Regions from separate parts of the Paenibacillus sp. FSL W7-1332 genome, predicted to be linked through region 3. Evidence: a T-box and tRNA genes for the amino acid it is inferred to sense, from the RefSeq annotation. Region 3 holds a T-box; the other regions hold tRNA genes.

Region 1 (5,795 bases), 3.7 Mb from region 3:
ATTGGGTGATTTATACCGCACGCGGTTTAATATGCCGGTTTCCTTCCGGTCGTCCATATGAATGGAGCCAAACAGGATGGATGCTTCGATCTCCACCCCATAGTAGTCCGGAATCATCAGATCAATATCCCCCAGCATCCCATGGAACATCAGGACCGTTTGGCGTTCCTCCGGAAGGGCCAGGGACAGATCCACATCCGCCTCTCCCAGCACATGCCACACACTCAGACTGCGCATCACCCACGGAGCCCGGTCCCAATCAAAGTTGGACATAAAGTTCTGCTTCTGAATGTATTTCGTCGTGGTATGAGCTCGTTTGGACTTGCCATAAAAAATACCTAGCGATATCAAGCTGATGCCGATAATCAACATGAGATGCTCCAGCAGCAGCAGTACGGCACCTACTCCGAGCAGAATGTATCCCTTCTTCACATGTCCATGCCTGATCTGAAGGACACCTGCAAACATGAGTAACAGGGCGACAATGGTGAAGAAACCAAACCATCGGCCGAAAAGCAAAATAAAACCCAAGCTGATTAAACCAACTGCTATCCAGCGGTTTCTGTCCATGTCGCACCTCCTTGATGGCCAAGATATAAGCTCGGAAAAGCCATATCAGTGAGACGTTCCCCACTGTATGGCTTTGCCTGTACTATACGACAATCTCATTCGTATAGCATATCATATGAACATGGTGTTCGAATACGGTTTAATACTATTTTGCTGACTTGCTAAGGAATTACTCGGACTTCGAAGAATTCCCCATTTTGTTTTTCAAAGCTTGCAGCTGCTCATCCACCTTCAATTGCTTCTCAGCGTCCACCGGGCTTGTGTATACTGCGTTGTTAGGACGGTATGGGGCGCGAAGCACATCAGCTTCTGCTTCCATTTGCATGATTTTCTCCTCCATGCGATGGAAGCCCATCGAAGCACTGCCGCTTTCGATCGTGTGCAAGCTGCTCACTTGAGACATTTGCTTCTTCGCTTTAGCCATTTGAGCGCGGGCTACAAGCTCATTGCGCTTGTTGCGCATTTTGTAGAACTCGTCTTTCATTTCATGCAGCTGAGCTACAAGCTCTTTTGCTTGAGTCTCGGATTGCAGGTGCAATTCCACGTACTCGGTTTCTTTTTGATCGAAATAGATTTTTTCTTCCAGCAGCTTGCGAGCCACTTCTTCTTGACCATTCTTCAGAGCCAATTCAGCTTGAGCTTCACGTTGTGCCGCCATCTTCACAGCCTCATCGACGCGCTGCTTCATACGACGCTCATTAGCCATTTGCTTCGCAACCGTTACCTCTGCCTCATGAATTTCTGCCTCCATGTCGCGCAGGTACTGGTTCAACATTACGATCGGATCCTCTACTTTATCCAGCAGTTCATTCACCGATGCTTTCGTCATATCCTTAATTCTTTTAAATACTCCCATGTTATTTATCTCCCTTCTCATAGTTCGAAAGTTTTTTCTTCAATTCTTCGATTTCTTTTTGCATTGCTTTTCTTTCAATATCCTTCATCATCGCATCCAGATCGGAATCCGTTGACGCGTTGTTTCTTGTACCATTGGGACGGTCATATTTGGGACCAAAGCTACTATGCTCATTAGGATAGCCTTGACGTCCATAAGAATCATTATAGCTGTTGTAGCCTGGTCCAGGGCCCGGATGATCGTTGTAACGGTATCCGCCGCCATGTCTGCCCTGTGGACCATACGGATCGTGATAATACGGCTCCTTAGGTACTACAAGGGATGCAATCAGATAGATCAACAGCGTTGTACCGCCTGTGAAAAAGATACTGACTACAAATATGATTCTAAGTAGGGTAGATTCGACTCCGAAATGATCGGATATACCGCCGATCAACCCTGTGAACATTTTGTCTCGGGTGGAACGGTACAATCTAGTCATGGTTACTCCTTTCCGCTGTTATTCAGCTTTTGCTTCAGGCGGGCAAGTTCTTTTTCTAATACAGTGGAGACCGATTCACCAGCCTGTTCCATGTATTCCTGCCCCATGCGGCGTAAATCGCGAAGACTTCTGGCTTCCAGTTCCCAGTCGCTGATACGGTCTTCGAGGCGATTGAACATCTTCGGTACGTCATGACCGCCGCCGTAGGAGCCCGTACGTTCATTCATTTTCTGCTGAAGACGAAGGGTTTCCACTCGGGCAACATAATATTGACGCTTGCTGTATACCGTCTGATATTCCATCCGCAGCTCACCGAGCTGCTCCTCGATTTCTTTTAGCGACTCCAGGCTTGAGGACAACAGGCCTTGATACTGCTCGATCTTTTCCTCATAGATCAGTTTTTCCTGCAATGCCAGCTTGGCAAGATGTTCTTCGCCGGCCTTCAGTGCAAGCAGTGCCTGCTCTTCGCGTTTATATCGCATGGATTCGGCTTGATCCACCTGCTGCTTCAGCTGTCTGGAATGTACTTGGCATTGCTGCTGCAGCTTCTCAGCCTCAGCAATGTCCTGTCTGGTTGAATGTAGGAACTGGTCGATCAATCGAACCGGATCCTGGCTCTGCTCGAGCTTTTCATTCAATGTTGCTACGGTTATGTCTCTTATCCGCCGGAAAACACTCATATTGGCTTAGCCCTCCTCATCTATCATGATCTGTTGTTCATGCATGTTATTTAATGTAGTGGTTTTTATCAATAACGGGGTCTACCATTCTTCAATCGAGACAACCCGTAGATGATCAAGATAATTCCAAAGATCGGACCGATCAGCCAAGACAGTTTACCCATCAACCAGATCACACCGATACCGAGAATAACCCATCCCATCAAGGTGTTACCTCTCCGGATCCCGTAGTATCCCAAAGCGACCATCAGGATTGGAATTAGAAGACTGAACAACCACCCAAGCAGAGGACCGAATACTCCAAGGAGAACCAAGATCCCTACACCAATCAACAGGATACTCATTCCATTTCCTTTTGAATTTCTCATTTATACACCGCCTTTCTGTTGTTTGATCGTTGTTTCTTTTGTTCAACCTTATGACTCTATTCTAGGTAATTTTGAGTTTCGCTAAAACGGCCTGGGGACGGTTTTTGAACCTAGACCTAAGGCGGGGCCTTCTACAGACCTACGTCCAACCCTGCACTGGATCGATTAATCGAAGGGTTTGCTTGTATAGATGAATCCGGCTGGATCATCTTTGTTTTACCTATAAAGAACGTGGTTTCTAATGATAGTTTAGTTTAAGGAGTGTAGCTTGAAGAAGATCTGAAGGTGATAGAAAAGCCCCCTGTAAAGGTAACTGGAGAGATAGCATGCAGAATGGAGTCTAATATTTAAATCACGAAGTAGCAATCGATGTAGATGCAACGAAAAAAGGAATGCAGACGTTTATCGTCTACATTCCTTTTTGATGATGCCGGTGAAGGGACTCGAACCCCCACGGTTTCCCTCACGATTTTGAGTCGCGCGCGTCTGCCAATTCCGCCACACCGGCTTACATTATGGCGTGCCCTAAGAGATTCGAACTCCTGACCTTTTGATTCGTAGTCAAACGCTCTATCCAGCTGAGCTAAGGGCACATAAGTTTGTAATGGAGGCGCCACCCAGATTCGAACTGGGGATAAAGCTTTTGCAGAGCTGTGCCTTACCACTTGGCTATGGCGCCAGAAATAAAAATGGAGCGGACGACGGGAATCGAACCCGCGACCCTCGCCTTGGCAAGGCGATGCTCTACCGCTGAGCCACGTCCGCAAACATAAAAATCAATGGCTGGGGATATAGGATTCGAACCTATGCATGACGGAGTCAAAGTCCGTTGCCTTACCGCTTGGCTAATCCCCAATATGATTTTGTAATATGGGGCGATCGAGGGGAATTGAACCCCCGAGTGCCGGAGCCACAATCCGGTGCGTTAACCACTTCGCCACGACCGCCATACTGAAACACTGTGATACGATTGGCAGGGGCAGCAGGAATTGAACCCACACTAACGGTTTTGGAGACCGCTGTTCTACCTTTAAACTATGCCCCTAAAAACTGGTGGAGGATGATGGATTCGAACCACCGAACTCGAAGAGAGCAGATTTACAGTCTGCCGTGTTTAGCCACTTCACTAATCCTCCAGAATGGTGCCGGCGAGAGGACTTGAACCCCCAACCTACTGATTACAAGTCAGTTGCTCTACCAATTGAGCTACACCGGCATATAAAGTTATAAAACGTACATGGTGGCTCGGGACGGAATCGAACCGCCGACACGAGGATTTTCAGTCCTCTGCTCTACCGACTGAGCTACCGAGCCTTAAAGCTCTTCGCGAACTTTGACGGAACCCATATCGGATACTCATCTCATCCCAAAGTTGTAAATAATGGCGGAACTGACGGGATTCGAACCCGCGATCTCCTGCGTGACAGGCAGGCATGTTAGGCCTCTACACCACAGTTCCACGAGGCATTATCGCTATCGCGATATAAATTGGTTGCGGGGGCAGGATTTGAACCTACGACCTTCGGGTTATGAGCCCGACGAGCTACCGAACTGCTCCACCCCGCGTCATTAAAAGGGTTGATTGTATGGGGTCCCCGAAAAGTAATCGGAATTACCTACGAAGCATGCGCTTCACTTTTTGGGGATAAATCATGGTGGAGGCTGAGGGGATCGAACCCCCGACCCTCTGCTTGTAAGGCAGATGCTCTCCCAGCTGAGCTAAGCCTCCGTAACAAAGCGACTTTTATCATATCAAAATCTGATATAAGAAGCAAGTGTTTTTTTAAGAAAGTGGTGACCCGTAGGGGATACTCTCACTTCGTTCGAGACTGCGAAGTCTTTGCTTACGAAGTTATTCTCCGACGAACCGACGGGATTCTCATCCCCTGATGCAATTAAGAAAGTGGTGACCCGTAGGGGATTCGAACCCCTGTTACCTCCGTGAAAGGGAGGTGTCTTAACCCCTTGACCAACGGGCCTTGCTTAAAATAATAGTGGCGGAGAGAGAGGGATTCGAACCCTCGAGACGCTTTTGGCGCCTACACGATTTCCAATCGTGCTCCTTCGGCCAACTCGGACACCTCTCCATAAATGGCTCCCCGAACAGGACTCGAACCTGTGACAACTCGATTAACAGTCGAGTGCTCTACCAACTGAGCTATCAGGGAACAATATTCAATTCAAGTGATTGATCACCTGAAAACTAGATACGAAACGATCTTTGCGTTGATTAGAATCCGTAGCATTCACCCGATGTGGTATCGGGGTCCCCGGAAAGTATTCGGTGTCAGCTTCAAAGCTTCACTTCACTTTTTGGGGTGATTTGGATAAGCCCTCGACCGATTAGTATTGGTCAGCTCCATGCATTGCTGCACTTCCACCTCCAACCTATCTACCTCGTCGTCTTCAAGGGGTCTTACTAATTGGGAAATCTCATCTTGAGGGGGGCTTCACGCTTAGATGCTTTCAGCGCTTATCCCGTCCGTACGTAGCTACCCAGCCATGCTCCTGGCGGAACAACTGGTGCACCAGCGGTACGTCCATCCCGGTCCTCTCGTACTAAGGACAGCTCCTCTCAAATTTCCTACGCCCACGACAGATAGGGACCGAACTGTCTCACGACGTTCTGAACCCAGCTCGCGTACCGCTTTAATGGGCGAACAGCCCAACCCTTGGGACCTACTTCAGCCCCAGGATGCGATGAGCCGACATCGAGGTGCCAAACCTCCCCGTCGATGTGGACTCTTGGGGGAGATAAGCCTGTTATCCCCAGGGTAGCTTTTATCCGTTGAGCGATGGCCCTTCCATGCGGTACCACCGGATCACTAAGCCCGACTTTC
Region 2 (5,795 bases), 600 kb from region 3:
GCCCCGTCCAAGGCCGCTTTCTCTGTTTCGTACATACCTGCATATAGTTTGTAAACATTGCCGTCCGCAAACAGCAACGGTTTGTCATTCGTCGCTTGCAGTTTTTTTGCTGCTTCCGAAGCCGTTTTCCAATCCGTGGTCTCAAGCACCTTGACGCGGTATGTATCCACACTCATTCGGACCTGCTGGTTTGCTGGGATGTTTATCAAAGCCTGCTGTGCACTGGATGCAAGCAGCGATGCCGTCAGAGCCTCAGCGGATTTCAGTGTTACGGCATTGGTTATTGATTTATACTGGCTTCCCAGATCCAGGAACATCGCAACACGAATCGTATCTATTGAAGGAGCGGCCGCATGTACCGCAGGCGCGCTCCATAAGGTTCCGGCAACAGCCAATGACAAGAGTCCTTTGGTGGTCCAACCGAATAATGATTTCGTCCAGTTCCTATCCATTTACGTATTTCCTCCTGTAGCTATTAGGATTTGGTATGAATGTAATGATTCTATAATCTAACGACGATCCTCAGGGAAGGGAATACCTAAATGTTGATAAGCTGTGGGCGTTACAACTCGTCCCCGGGGTGTACGCTGCAAGAAACCGATCTGTAGGAGATACGGTTCATAAACATCTTCAATGGTTTGGCTTTCTTCTCCAATGGTTGCCGCAATGGTATCGAGACCTACTGGTCCCCCGCGGAAGCTTTTGATCATGGCATTCAGCATTTTATGATCGATAAAGTCCAGACCCATCGGGTCGATCTGCAGCATCTTCAACGCTTCCTGAGCGATGCTAGGCGTGATCATGCCATCTCCTCGAACCTGGGCGTAATCACGCACCCTTTTCAAGAGTCGGTTGGCTATGCGTGGCGTCCCGCGCGATCTCAGGGCAATCTCTTCTGCTGCCTCTCCTAATATCTCGATCCCCAAAAGATCGGCATTGCGCGACACAATGTAACTCAACTCGTCGACCGTATAGAATTCCAGACGGCTTACCACGCCAAATCGGTCCCTTAGCGGCGCTGAGAGCAATCCAGCCCGGGTGGTGGCGCCAATTAAGGTGAACGGTGGCAGATCTAGACGAACCGAGCGTGCGCTTGGCCCTTTGCCGATCATAATATCCAGCGCAAAATCCTCCATCGCCGGATACATCACTTCCTCTACCGTCCGGTGCAGGCGATGGATCTCGTCAATAAACAGGACGTCTCCTTCCTGCAGATTGGTGAGAAGCGCAGCCAGATCTCCCGGACGCTCAATGGCCGGACCGGAAGTCGTACGGAGATTAACGCCAAGCTCGTTGGCGATAATATTCGCCAGCGTCGTTTTTCCGAGTCCTGGAGGTCCGTACAACAACACATGGTCAAGCGCTTCGTTACGCATTTTTGCCGCTTCGATATATACCTTGAGATTTTCCTTAACTTGATTCTGTCCTATATATTCAGCCAAATAACGTGGACGAAGACTAAGCTCGACAGCCTGCTCGTCCATCATCAGATTGGCGGAAATAATTCGATCATCCATCTATTAAACTCCTCTCCTGCAGCGATCCTCTAGCCGGCGTATAGCTGCTGCAGTGCCCGTTTCATCAGCACGTCAACGGATTCACCGCTTGCGGCAGAATCCTTAATCTTAAGCCAGACCTTATCCAGCTCGCTATCCGTATAACCAAGAGCCTTCAGTCCTTCACGTGCCTCAGACCACGCCGAGCCGTCAGCTTCCGGTTCAGGCTCCTGAATGGCAAACAGACCGGTCATCATGCTCGCATTTCCGAATCCCTCGAGCTTGTCCTTCAGATCCAGAATCATGCGCTGCGCTGTTTTCTTACCGATTCCCGGAAGCTTGATCAAGAAGGATACATTCTCTTGGTAGATCGCGGAAACCACATGGTCCGGAGATCCCCCGCCCAATATGCCGAGCGCCACACGCGGGCCGATTCCCGAGACTTCGATCAGTTTACGGAACAGCTTCTGTTCCTCCCGCGTCGGAAATCCAAACAGCAGGATGGCATCCTCACGGACATGATGATGGGTAAACACCGTAATAGTTCCTTCGGTTTTGGCAAAAGCATATGGATTCGGGCAGAACACCCGATACCCTACCCCTTGAACATCCAATACAATATATTCACTCTCTAAATGGACAACCTGTCCCCGTAAAAAATCGATCATTTTCGCAATACCTCATTTAACTTGGAATTCAGTGTATAGGAATGAGCGTGGCAGATCGCTACAGCCAGTGCATCCGCCACATCATCAGGTTTGGGAATGCTCTGCAGCTTCAGGAACATCCTGACCATCTCCTGCACCTGTTTTTTCTCGGCCTTTCCATAACCGACAATGGCCTGCTTCACCTGCATCGGCGTATATTCTGCAATCGGGAGCCCGCGCTGGACCGCAGCCAGGATGAGCACTCCTCTGGCCTGTGATACAGACATCGCCGTGGTTACATTCCGGTTAAAAAATAACTTCTCGAAAGCAACGGCCTCAGGCTCATATTTATCAATAAGCTGCCCCATGCCCTCGTACACGTGGTGCAGCCTCTCTTCATCCGGAGTATGGGCTTCCGTCTGGATACAGCCATACTGTACCGGCGTGACTTTACTTCCAACCTTATCTACAAACCCGAAACCTACAATCGCAATCCCGGGGTCGATCCCTAAAATGCGCAAACCAATCTCTCCTCTGATGAAGCGAACATATGTATCGTTCTCTCATTATAACAAAAGATCGACCACTGTTGAGGAAAAACTTTGATCCTTTAAGCACCGGTTACGTATCCTCTGTATTGAGACCGCTAACATACCTGTGCAACGCAAAAAACTGCCCGGGAAATTTCCGGGCAGCAGCATTTTCGGTCACCAAGCGACAAGGCTGGGAGGTTCTATGGGGTCGGGTTCATGACATTTTCAGCCATATCCCGGGCATAGTCGCTAAAGGTTGACAGAACACTGTTATACTCTTCCATATCTTGAATTCGAATACCTTCCTCAAGCTGCTGGATCACATCTCTAGGCAAAGACGACTCCATCGAACCGACATCCAGCTGAAAGAAGGTCCGCATCACTTTCTCTTCCTCCGGTGGTCCATCAAACAAGGTTAAGTTTCCGTTGGAATCAATGCTCATATAGGCTTGCCTCTTACAGGTGGGTGAAAGGTCGGATACGGTTTGCTCCAGCCAGACTTCACCCTTGTTATCCAATCGTCCCTGCCATAAAGGATTTTTATTCATCAGTTCATAAATACCATCCGCCGTAAGCTTTCCCATATCCTGTTCTTCGATGCCACATACATAGGTGATCCGAACATGAACATGCTTCTTTCCCTTCGAGGTATTCAGCTTTTGCATGAATTCCCTCTGATCCTGCCGGCGTTCTTCCAACTTATCATCCTCAATCTGCAAGTAATGCATCGTTTCTACGGCCAGTGGCGTATCGTCGGATGCAGCAGTGAGCAGCTTATTCATCTGATCCTTTATATTCTGGCCGGACCATATCATGATACCTGCGATCAATAGGATCGCACAGGACCAAATCGCGCGTCTCCAGCGTCTCCAGCGTTTTCTGAACAGCTTCTTAAAGAAATGAAAAACACTCAAGGTTATCCCCTTCTATTCAATGTTTTTCATATTGTGACCGGGAAGCTGCCAAATTATTCAGTTCCGCTTTTGCCATCAGCCTCATTTTCAATCCAAAACAAAGAAAGACCGCCTTCAGTTACACTGAAAGCAGTCTTTCGATCGAATCGGGATGACACGATTTGAACATGCGACCCCCTGGTCCCAAACCAGGTGCTCTACCAAGCTGAGCTACATCCCGTTATTTAATGCCGGTGAAGGGACTCGAACCCCCACGGTTTCCCTCACGATTTTGAGTCGCGCGCGTCTGCCAATTCCGCCACACCGGCACAATGTAATTTCATAATGAGTTAAGTAATTGTTTAAAAAATGGCACGCCCTGAGAGATTCGAACTCCCGACCTTTTGATTCGTAGTCAAACGCTCTATCCAGCTGAGCTAAGGGCGCAAAATGGAGCGGACGACGGGAATCGAACCCGCGACCCTCGCCTTGGCAAGGCGATGCTCTACCGCTGAGCCACGTCCGCAATGTAATATGTATTCCGTCTTATGCTCTCTTGGTAAAGATGGTGAGCCATGAAGGACTCGAACCTTCGACACCCTGATTAAAAGTCAGGTGCTCTACCAACTGAGCTAATGGCTCTTATTACTAAGAGTAAATGGCGGAACTACGGGATACTCTCTCTTCGTTCGAGACTGCGAAGTCTATACTAACGAAGATGCTGCTTCGACGAACCCATGATGGATTCTCATCCCTGAAGCTTATAAGAATGGCGGAACTGACGGGATTCGAACCCGCGATCTCCTGCGTGACAGGCAGGCATGTTAGGCCTCTACACCACAGTTCCAAGAGGCATTATCGCTATCGCGATATAAATTGGTTGCGGGGGCAGGATTTGAACCTACGACCTTCGGGTTATGAGCCCGACGAGCTACCGAACTGCTCCACCCCGCGTCATTATAAAGGGTTGCTTGTATGGGGTCCCCGAAAAGTAATCGGAATCACCTACGAAGCATGTGCTTCACTTTTTGAGGATAAATCATGGTGGAGGCTGAGGGGATCGAACCCCCGACCCTCTGCTTGTAAGGCAGATGCTCTCCCAGCTGAGCTAAGCCTCCGTCTGGATTGATCTTAAAAGAAAGTGGTGACCCGTAGGGGATACTCTCACTTCGTTCGAGACTGCGAAGTCAATGCTTACGAAGATATCCTCCGACGAACCGACGGGATTCTCATCCCCTGATGCAATTAAGAAAGTGGTGACCCGTAGGGGATTCGAACCCCTGTTACCTCCGTGAAAGGGAGGTGTCTTAACCCCTTGACCAACGGGCCATATATGAAGTCCTTGCTGGCGGAGAGAGAGGGATTCGAACCCTCGAGACGCTTTTGGCGCCTACACGATTTCCAATCGTGCTCCTTCGGCCAACTCGGACACCTCTCCATAAGTGGCTCCCCGAACAGGACTCGAACCTGTGACAACTCGATTAACAGTCGAGTGCTCTACCAACTGAGCTATCAGGGAATATGTATCCGCTTGGCGACGTCCTACTCTCCCGGGACCCTTCGGTCCAAGTACCATCGGCGCTGGAAGGCTTAACGGTCGTGTTCGGTATGGGTACGCGTGGAACCCTTCCGCTATCGCCACCAAACGTATATTCAGGATCCGGCATCGCCAAATGCCGTGATCATCCTCCTTGCAAGTATAGCTTGTACACTTACAATTCAGTTTTGATCACCTGAAAACTAGATACGAAACGAAATTTGCGTTGATTAGAATCCGTAGCATTACCCGATGTGGTATCGGGGTCCCCGGAAAGTATTCGGCGTTGCTCCAAAGCTTCGCTTCACTTTTTGGGGTCATTTGGATAAGCCCTCGACCGATTAGTATTGGTCAGCTCCATGCATTGCTGCACTTCCACCTCCAACCTATCTACCTCGTCGTCTTCAAGGGGTCTTACTAGTTGGGAAATCTCATCTTGAGGGGGGCTTCACGCTTAGATGCTTTCAGCGCTTATCCCGTCCGTACGTAGCTACCCAGCCATGCTCCTGGCGGAACAACTGGTGCACCAGCGGTACGTCCATCCCGGTCCTCTCGTACTAAGGACAGCTCCTCTCAAATTTCCTACGCCCACGACAGATAGGGACCGAACTGTCTCACGACGTTCTGAACCCAGCTCGCGTACCGCTTTAATGGGCGAACAGCCCAACCCTTGGGACCTACTTCAGCCC
Region 3 (5,795 bases):
TTCTCTATCGTACGGGGAATTACGAGCAGACCGTGGAAATCCTGTTTACGGCGGCGCCGGGAAGCAGTCTGCCAATCAACATCCTGCTCCAGCCGCTTCCGCAATTAAAGAACTAATCCATTCATCATGTATAGCAACGGGACAGCCTTCTTAGCCAGAACATGGTTAGGGCTGTCCTTTTTGTTGGTTCTTGCTGAGGGATCATGTCATATCCCAGGCATCTATTTTCCACTGGCGGGTACCTTGCAGGCGTTTAGCCTATACAGAACCGCTTTCATTGACGCTGCCTTATTTTTCAGGCATTATAAGAAGAGAGTATCTTCAAGTAGAGGAGGTTACCTCCGTATGCTTACGACGGAACAGATCATCGACGCCATGTCGGAACATGGGCTGCGCATTACTGATCAGCGCAAGACACTTGCCAAATTGTTTGGGGAACATCCTGGATATTTGACGGCCAAGGATGTGTACGAATATATGGGCCGGAAGTACAGCGGTTTGAGCTTCGATACGGTCTATCGGAATCTTCGGGTATTGTACGAGCTTGGCGTATTGGAGCAGGTTGTGTTCGAGGAAGGCATCAAGTTTAGAGGACGCTGCAGCGAAGAACATCACCATCATCACATGATCTGCCTGCAGTGCCAGAAGACGTACCCGATTACGTTTTGCCCGATGCAGCTGACCGATGCGCCGGATGATTTCCAGGTGGTTCAGCATAAATTCGAAGTGTTCGGCTACTGCCGGGACTGCGGCAAGGACAGTGCGGATAATGAAGTTTCACCAGGCGGTGCAGGAAAGCGGGATAGCCGGGCATGAGCACAGCGCGCAGGGTGGTGAAGGTGCCGATACACTTCTATCGGAAATTCATCTCTCCGTTGAAACCGGCGACTTGCCGATTCTATCCAACCTGCTCGGCCTATGCTCTTGAAGCGATTGAGGTGCACGGCGCGCTCAAGGGCTCCTGGCTGGCGGCCAAGCGAATAGCAAGATGCCATCCGTTTCATCCAGGCGGCATTGATATGGTTCCGCCGCGCAAGGATAAGATGTCGTCTTCATGGACAGAGAAATAGCGTTTTTTGGGGTATCCTAGCGGATACGAAACGGAATGCATCCTGTCTTATAGGTCATAGCCATTCGACGGACCGCGGCTCATCTTGACACGCCGCAGCCCGTTTGATTAAAATGTAAGAAATTATAGGTATATCCGAGGAAGAGATAAGTACGGAAAGCTTGCCTTGAACAGAGAGCCGGAGCTGCTGGAAACCGGTCTTGGCGAATTTCGGAAAATGGTCTTGGAGGATCCGCTTTTGAGCGCTGCAGTCGGGGTATGAAGGCTGCCGTAAAGGAGCGGCGTGAGCCAGCGTTAATGGACGGCCGGATGACGGCAGATGAGCCTGTTACCCGTAAGGGGACAGGGAATTTGGGTGGTAACACGTGAGAACAACTCTCGTCCCATGGGGACGGGGGTTTTTTGCTATTTACTGCTGTTTTCGTAAAGAGATTGCCTGATACAAACAATCCATTTCACGGTAAAGGAAGGTTACAATGGCAGACAAAAAGACGTTTTATATTACAACGCCAATCTATTATCCAAGTGATAAGCTGCATATCGGGCATGCTTATACTACAGTGGCCGGCGACGCGATGGCCCGCTACAAACGGCTTCGCGGATACGATGTCCGTTATTTGACGGGGACCGATGAGCACGGACAGAAGATTGAACGCAAAGCGGCGGAGGCTGGAAAAACCCCGCAGCAGTTCGTCGACGATATCGTGGCCGGCATCAAGGACCTGTGGAAGAAGCTGGACATATCGAACGAAGATTTCATTCGCACCACGGAGCAGCGCCACACCACGGTTGTACAGGAGGTATTTGAGCGTCTGCTGAAGCAGGATGACATCTACAAGGGCGAATACGAAGGCTGGTACTGTACGCCTTGTGAGTCTTTCTTCCTGGAACGTCAGCTTGTAAACGGCAACTGTCCGGACTGTGGACGACCTGTTGAGCTTGTGAAGGAAGAGAGCTACTTCTTCCGTATGAGCAAATATGTGGACCGCTTGCTCCAGTATTACGAGGAGAATCCGGATTTCATTCAGCCGGTATCCCGCAAGAATGAGATGATCAACAACTTCATTAAGCCGGGTCTTGAGGATCTGGCTGTGTCCCGTACGACCTATGAGTGGGGCGTGAAAGTGAAGAGCGATCCGAAACATGTGATCTATGTGTGGATTGACGCCCTTCTGAACTATATAACGGCACTCGGTTACGGTACAGAGGACACCAGCCTGTATGACAAATACTGGCCGGCCGACGTACACCTGATGAGTAAGGAGATCGTCCGTTTCCATACGATCTATTGGCCGATCATTCTGATGGCGCTCGATGTTCCGCTTCCGAAAAAGGTGTTTGCCCATGGCTGGCTGCTGATGAAGGACGGGAAAATGTCCAAGTCCAAGGGGAATGTGGTTGATCCGGTTACGATGATTGACCGGTATGGTCTTGATGCGCTTCGTTATTACCTGCTGCGTGAAGTTCCATTCGGAGCGGACGGCACCTTTACGCCGGAAAGCTTCGTGGAACGGGTGAACTCCGACCTGGCCAATGACTTGGGTAACTTGTTGAACCGTACCGTGGCCATGGTCGATAAATATTTTGACGGAGTCGTTCCTGCGTTCTCCGCCGGCGTAACGCCGTTTGATGCAGCGATCGAGGAAGCGGCTAAGTCGGTTTATGAGAAAGTCGAAACCGCTATGGAAAATATGGAATTTTCCGTTGCGCTGACGGCCATCAGTCAGTTTGTCAGCCGCAGCAACAAATATATTGATGAGACCCAGCCTTGGACGTTGGCCAAAGACGAGAACAAACGGAATGAGCTGGCATCGGTCATGAGTCACTTGGTGGAGACGCTCCGCGTAGCATCAATCCTGCTTCAGCCGTTCCTGACCCGAACACCGAAGAAAATGTGGGATCAGCTTGGCCTGGCGGAAGGCGAATGGACGACTTGGGAGAGCGGACGCCAGTTCGGAGCTATACCGGCTGGAACGAAGCTTCAAAAAGGCGAGCCGATATTCCCTCGCCTGGATACAGAGCAGGAAGTGGCATACATCGCCGAGGCGATGACAGGCGGTACGAAGGCCACTCAGGAAGAGACTTCGACCTCGGCAGCAGATTCGCCGGCCGAGAGCACGGCGGAGCCTGTAGAGCTTAAAGAGGAAATCGGCATTGAGGATTTTGCCAAGGTCGAGCTGCGCGTAGCGCAGGTGATTGCAGCCGAGCCGGTGAAGAAAGCGGACAAGCTGCTTAAGCTGCAGCTTGACCTCGGATTCGAGCAGCGGCAAGTGGTATCCGGCATAGCGAAGTTTTACACGCCGGAGGAATTGGTTGGACGGAAAGTGATTTGCGTAACGAACCTGAAACCGGTGAAGCTTAGAGGCGAAATGTCGCAAGGCATGATTCTGGCCGCATCCCACGGCGATCAGCTGACGCTTGCAACCGTACCGGACGGCATGCCTAACGGCGCAGTTGTCAAATAAAATGCTCTCTCATTGAATTAAGTCGCGATAGACGGTGTACCCTGTTAAAGGGTACGCCGTTATTTTTTCCTTTAATACGGAGGATATAACATCTCTATTGAAAATTAATAGTAATTCTTACGATTTGGTTGACAACGAGGTTGCCTGCTTTTATAATCTTGTTAGTAAAGATTACGATTAATTGATCGGAGCGGATATGGGGAGATGAACATGAACAAGAGAAAGAGAGAGAACAAACTTACCGGTTGGACCTGGAGTGTAACCTCTATCTTATTGGCGGTACTCATCCTGTCGGGATGCGGAAGTAAATCCGGCGGCAGCATTGTAGAGGGCAAGGTAAACGTCATTACGACCTTTTATCCAATATATGAATTTACGAAGGAGATTGGCGGGGATAACGCCAATGTCGTAAATCTTCTGCCAACGGGCGTGGAGCCGCATGATTGGACACCGCGCAGCCAGGATATCGTGAATACTTCCAAGGCCCAGCTGTTTCTCTATAACGGTGCCGGGCTGGAAGGCTGGGTACCGGGATTTTTGAAGGGACTTGATAAAGACACGCAAGTCAAGCCGGTTGAAGTCAGTCACGGCATCCAGCTGATTGATGCTGTGGGAGACGATGGTCATGGACACGGGGAAGCAGCCCACGAAGAGGAACATGATCACAGCCATGAAGAAGGCGCCGAAGCGGAGCACGATCACAGCCATGAAGAAGGCGCCGAAGCGGAGCACGATCACAGCCATGAAGAAGGTGCCGAAGCAGAGCACGACCACAGCCATGAGGAAGGCGCTGAAGAAGATCATGCGGGCCATGACCACGCAGAAGAGCCCGCCGAGACTAGCACCGACACACATCATACGGACCCGCATACATGGGTAAGCCCAAAATCCGCGCTGGTCATGGCTGAGAATATCAAGAACAGCCTTGTCGAGGTGGATCCTGAACATAAGGACGGTTACGAACAGCGCTTTGAAGCCTTGAAAGAGAAGCTGGTCAAACTGGATAAGGATTTCACAAGCGAGTTATCCAAAATGCCGAAAAAAGACATAGTCGTATCCCACCAGGCGTTCGGATATCTGTGCCGGGATTACGGTTTGACGCAGCATGCGATTATGGGGCTGTCGCCAGACGCGGAGCCCAGAGCGCAGGATATTGTGAACCTCACCAAGACGGTGAAAGAGAAGGAAGTTAAATATATTTTCTTCGAAGAGCTCGTATCGGATAAACTTGCCAAAACGCTGGCAAATGAAGCAGGCGTGGAAACCTTGGTATTGAATCCGGTGGAGGGACTGACTAAAGAGCAGGCGAGCGGCGGCGAGAATTATTTCACGCTGATGGAGAAAAATTTGCAAAATCTAACGAAGGCTTTACAATAAGGAAGATGGGGGAGCATATCCCCCTCTTCTTTCGTGTTATGAATGTTTATGAAGTTCATATATTAGATAGAAAGACTACAGAGAGAAAGGCGGCCTGGTTATGGAGCCGGCAGCACAGGATTGCCACCAACCTATTGTACAAATCAAGGATGTATCCTTTCATTACCGCGAGCAACAGGTGATCAAGGATCTCAATTTCACCATAAAAGAGCGGGACTTCGTAGGTATTGTCGGGTCGAATGGGGCAGGCAAAACGACGCTGCTCCGCATGATCGTTGGATTGCTGCCTGCCGCCGAAGGTTCTATCGAACTGTTCGGTCAGCCGATCCGTAAGTTTCAGGACTGGGAGCGAATCGGGTACGTTCCGCAGAAAAATTCGTTTAATCCGCTGTTCCCGGCCACTGTGCGTGAAGTTGTCATGTCCGGGCTATATAATCGGAAGAAAATGTTTCGCCGTTTGAACCGCCTGGACCACCAGAAATGTGAGGACGCGCTGGAAGTGATGCGCATTCAGGATATTGCCGATAAGCGGATCGGGGCTCTGTCAGGGGGACAGCAGCAGCGCGTGTTTCTCGCTCGGGCGCTCATCAATCGTCCGGATCTGCTCATACTGGACGAGCCTACGATCGGCATTGATGCCGAGACCCAGGCCGGATTCTTTGAACTGATTACCCATATGCATGCCCATCATCACATGACGTTTTTGATGGTCACCCATGATTTGGACATGGTCAAAGACTACCTGGGAGAATCGCCGGTATCGCAGAACGGGAAAATTCAGTTTTTTGTAAGGCATTCTCATGAAATCGAAAACTGCGCGGAAGTGGATTTGCAGCATTCGCTCGTATAATGGTATAGAAACAAGCTTTTTGAAGCAGGAGAAG

What was found. A T-box is a leader RNA that pairs with one kind of tRNA and senses whether it is charged. The one in region 3 lies ahead of metG (methionine--tRNA ligase), so its partner is inferred to be a tRNA-Met.
Region 1: it has a tRNA-Met gene. The T-box ahead of metG (methionine--tRNA ligase) is inferred to sense a tRNA for this amino acid. The anticodon was not compared.
Region 2: it has a tRNA-Met gene. The T-box ahead of metG (methionine--tRNA ligase) is inferred to sense a tRNA for this amino acid. The anticodon was not compared.

What each region holds. Positions count from the first base shown of each region.
Region 1 is NZ_CP150209.1:6,374,034-6,379,828, forward strand. Features, by position in the region: gene liaF (cell wall-active antibiotics response protein LiaF) at 1-570, opposite strand, end outside; gene MKX98_RS28980 (PspA/IM30 family protein) at 740-1,426, opposite strand; gene MKX98_RS28985 (PspC domain-containing protein) at 1,428-1,907, opposite strand; gene MKX98_RS28990 (PspA/IM30 family protein) at 1,910-2,587, opposite strand; gene MKX98_RS28995 (hypothetical protein) at 2,656-2,955, opposite strand; tRNA gene MKX98_RS29000 (tRNA-Leu) at 3,384-3,463, opposite strand; tRNA gene MKX98_RS29005 (tRNA-Arg) at 3,472-3,548, opposite strand; tRNA gene MKX98_RS29010 (tRNA-Cys) at 3,561-3,634, opposite strand; tRNA gene MKX98_RS29015 (tRNA-Gly) at 3,646-3,720, opposite strand; tRNA gene MKX98_RS29020 (tRNA-Gln) at 3,736-3,810, opposite strand; tRNA gene MKX98_RS29025 (tRNA-His) at 3,827-3,902, opposite strand; tRNA gene MKX98_RS29030 (tRNA-Trp) at 3,927-4,000, opposite strand; tRNA gene MKX98_RS29035 (tRNA-Tyr) at 4,007-4,091, opposite strand; tRNA gene MKX98_RS29040 (tRNA-Thr) at 4,096-4,171, opposite strand; tRNA gene MKX98_RS29045 (tRNA-Phe) at 4,194-4,269, opposite strand; tRNA gene MKX98_RS29050 (tRNA-Asp) at 4,338-4,414, opposite strand; tRNA gene MKX98_RS29055 (tRNA-Met) at 4,445-4,521, opposite strand; tRNA gene MKX98_RS29060 (tRNA-Val) at 4,609-4,684, opposite strand; tRNA gene MKX98_RS29065 (tRNA-Glu) at 4,860-4,934, opposite strand; tRNA gene MKX98_RS29070 (tRNA-Ser) at 4,951-5,042, opposite strand; tRNA gene MKX98_RS29075 (tRNA-Asn) at 5,048-5,123, opposite strand; rRNA gene MKX98_RS29080 (23S ribosomal RNA) at 5,279-5,795, opposite strand, start outside.
Region 2 is NZ_CP150209.1:1,933,934-1,939,728, reverse strand. Features, by position in the region: gene MKX98_RS08385 (SpoIID/LytB domain-containing protein) at 1-452, opposite strand, end outside; gene ruvB (Holliday junction branch migration DNA helicase RuvB) at 510-1,517, opposite strand; gene ruvA (Holliday junction branch migration protein RuvA) at 1,547-2,164, opposite strand; gene ruvC (crossover junction endodeoxyribonuclease RuvC) at 2,161-2,664, opposite strand; gene MKX98_RS08365 (BofC C-terminal domain-containing protein) at 2,877-3,590, opposite strand; tRNA gene MKX98_RS08360 (tRNA-Pro) at 3,737-3,810, opposite strand; tRNA gene MKX98_RS08355 (tRNA-Leu) at 3,819-3,898, opposite strand; tRNA gene MKX98_RS08350 (tRNA-Arg) at 3,940-4,016, opposite strand; tRNA gene MKX98_RS08345 (tRNA-Gly) at 4,021-4,095, opposite strand; tRNA gene MKX98_RS08340 (tRNA-Lys) at 4,136-4,211, opposite strand; tRNA gene MKX98_RS08335 (tRNA-Asp) at 4,340-4,416, opposite strand; tRNA gene MKX98_RS08330 (tRNA-Met) at 4,447-4,523, opposite strand; tRNA gene MKX98_RS08325 (tRNA-Val) at 4,612-4,687, opposite strand; tRNA gene MKX98_RS08320 (tRNA-Glu) at 4,824-4,898, opposite strand; tRNA gene MKX98_RS08315 (tRNA-Ser) at 4,916-5,007, opposite strand; tRNA gene MKX98_RS08310 (tRNA-Asn) at 5,013-5,088, opposite strand; rRNA gene rrf (5S ribosomal RNA) at 5,099-5,215, opposite strand; rRNA gene MKX98_RS08300 (23S ribosomal RNA) at 5,428-5,795, opposite strand, start outside.
Region 3 is NZ_CP150209.1:2,538,107-2,543,901, forward strand. Features, by position in the region: gene MKX98_RS11085 (stalk domain-containing protein) at 1-116, shown strand, start outside; gene MKX98_RS11090 (Fur family transcriptional regulator) at 346-816, shown strand; gene yidD (membrane protein insertion efficiency factor YidD) at 813-1,070, shown strand; T-box leader at 1,199-1,458, shown strand; gene metG (methionine--tRNA ligase) at 1,546-3,534, shown strand; gene MKX98_RS11105 (zinc ABC transporter substrate-binding protein) at 3,745-4,911, shown strand; gene MKX98_RS11110 (metal ABC transporter ATP-binding protein) at 5,012-5,761, shown strand.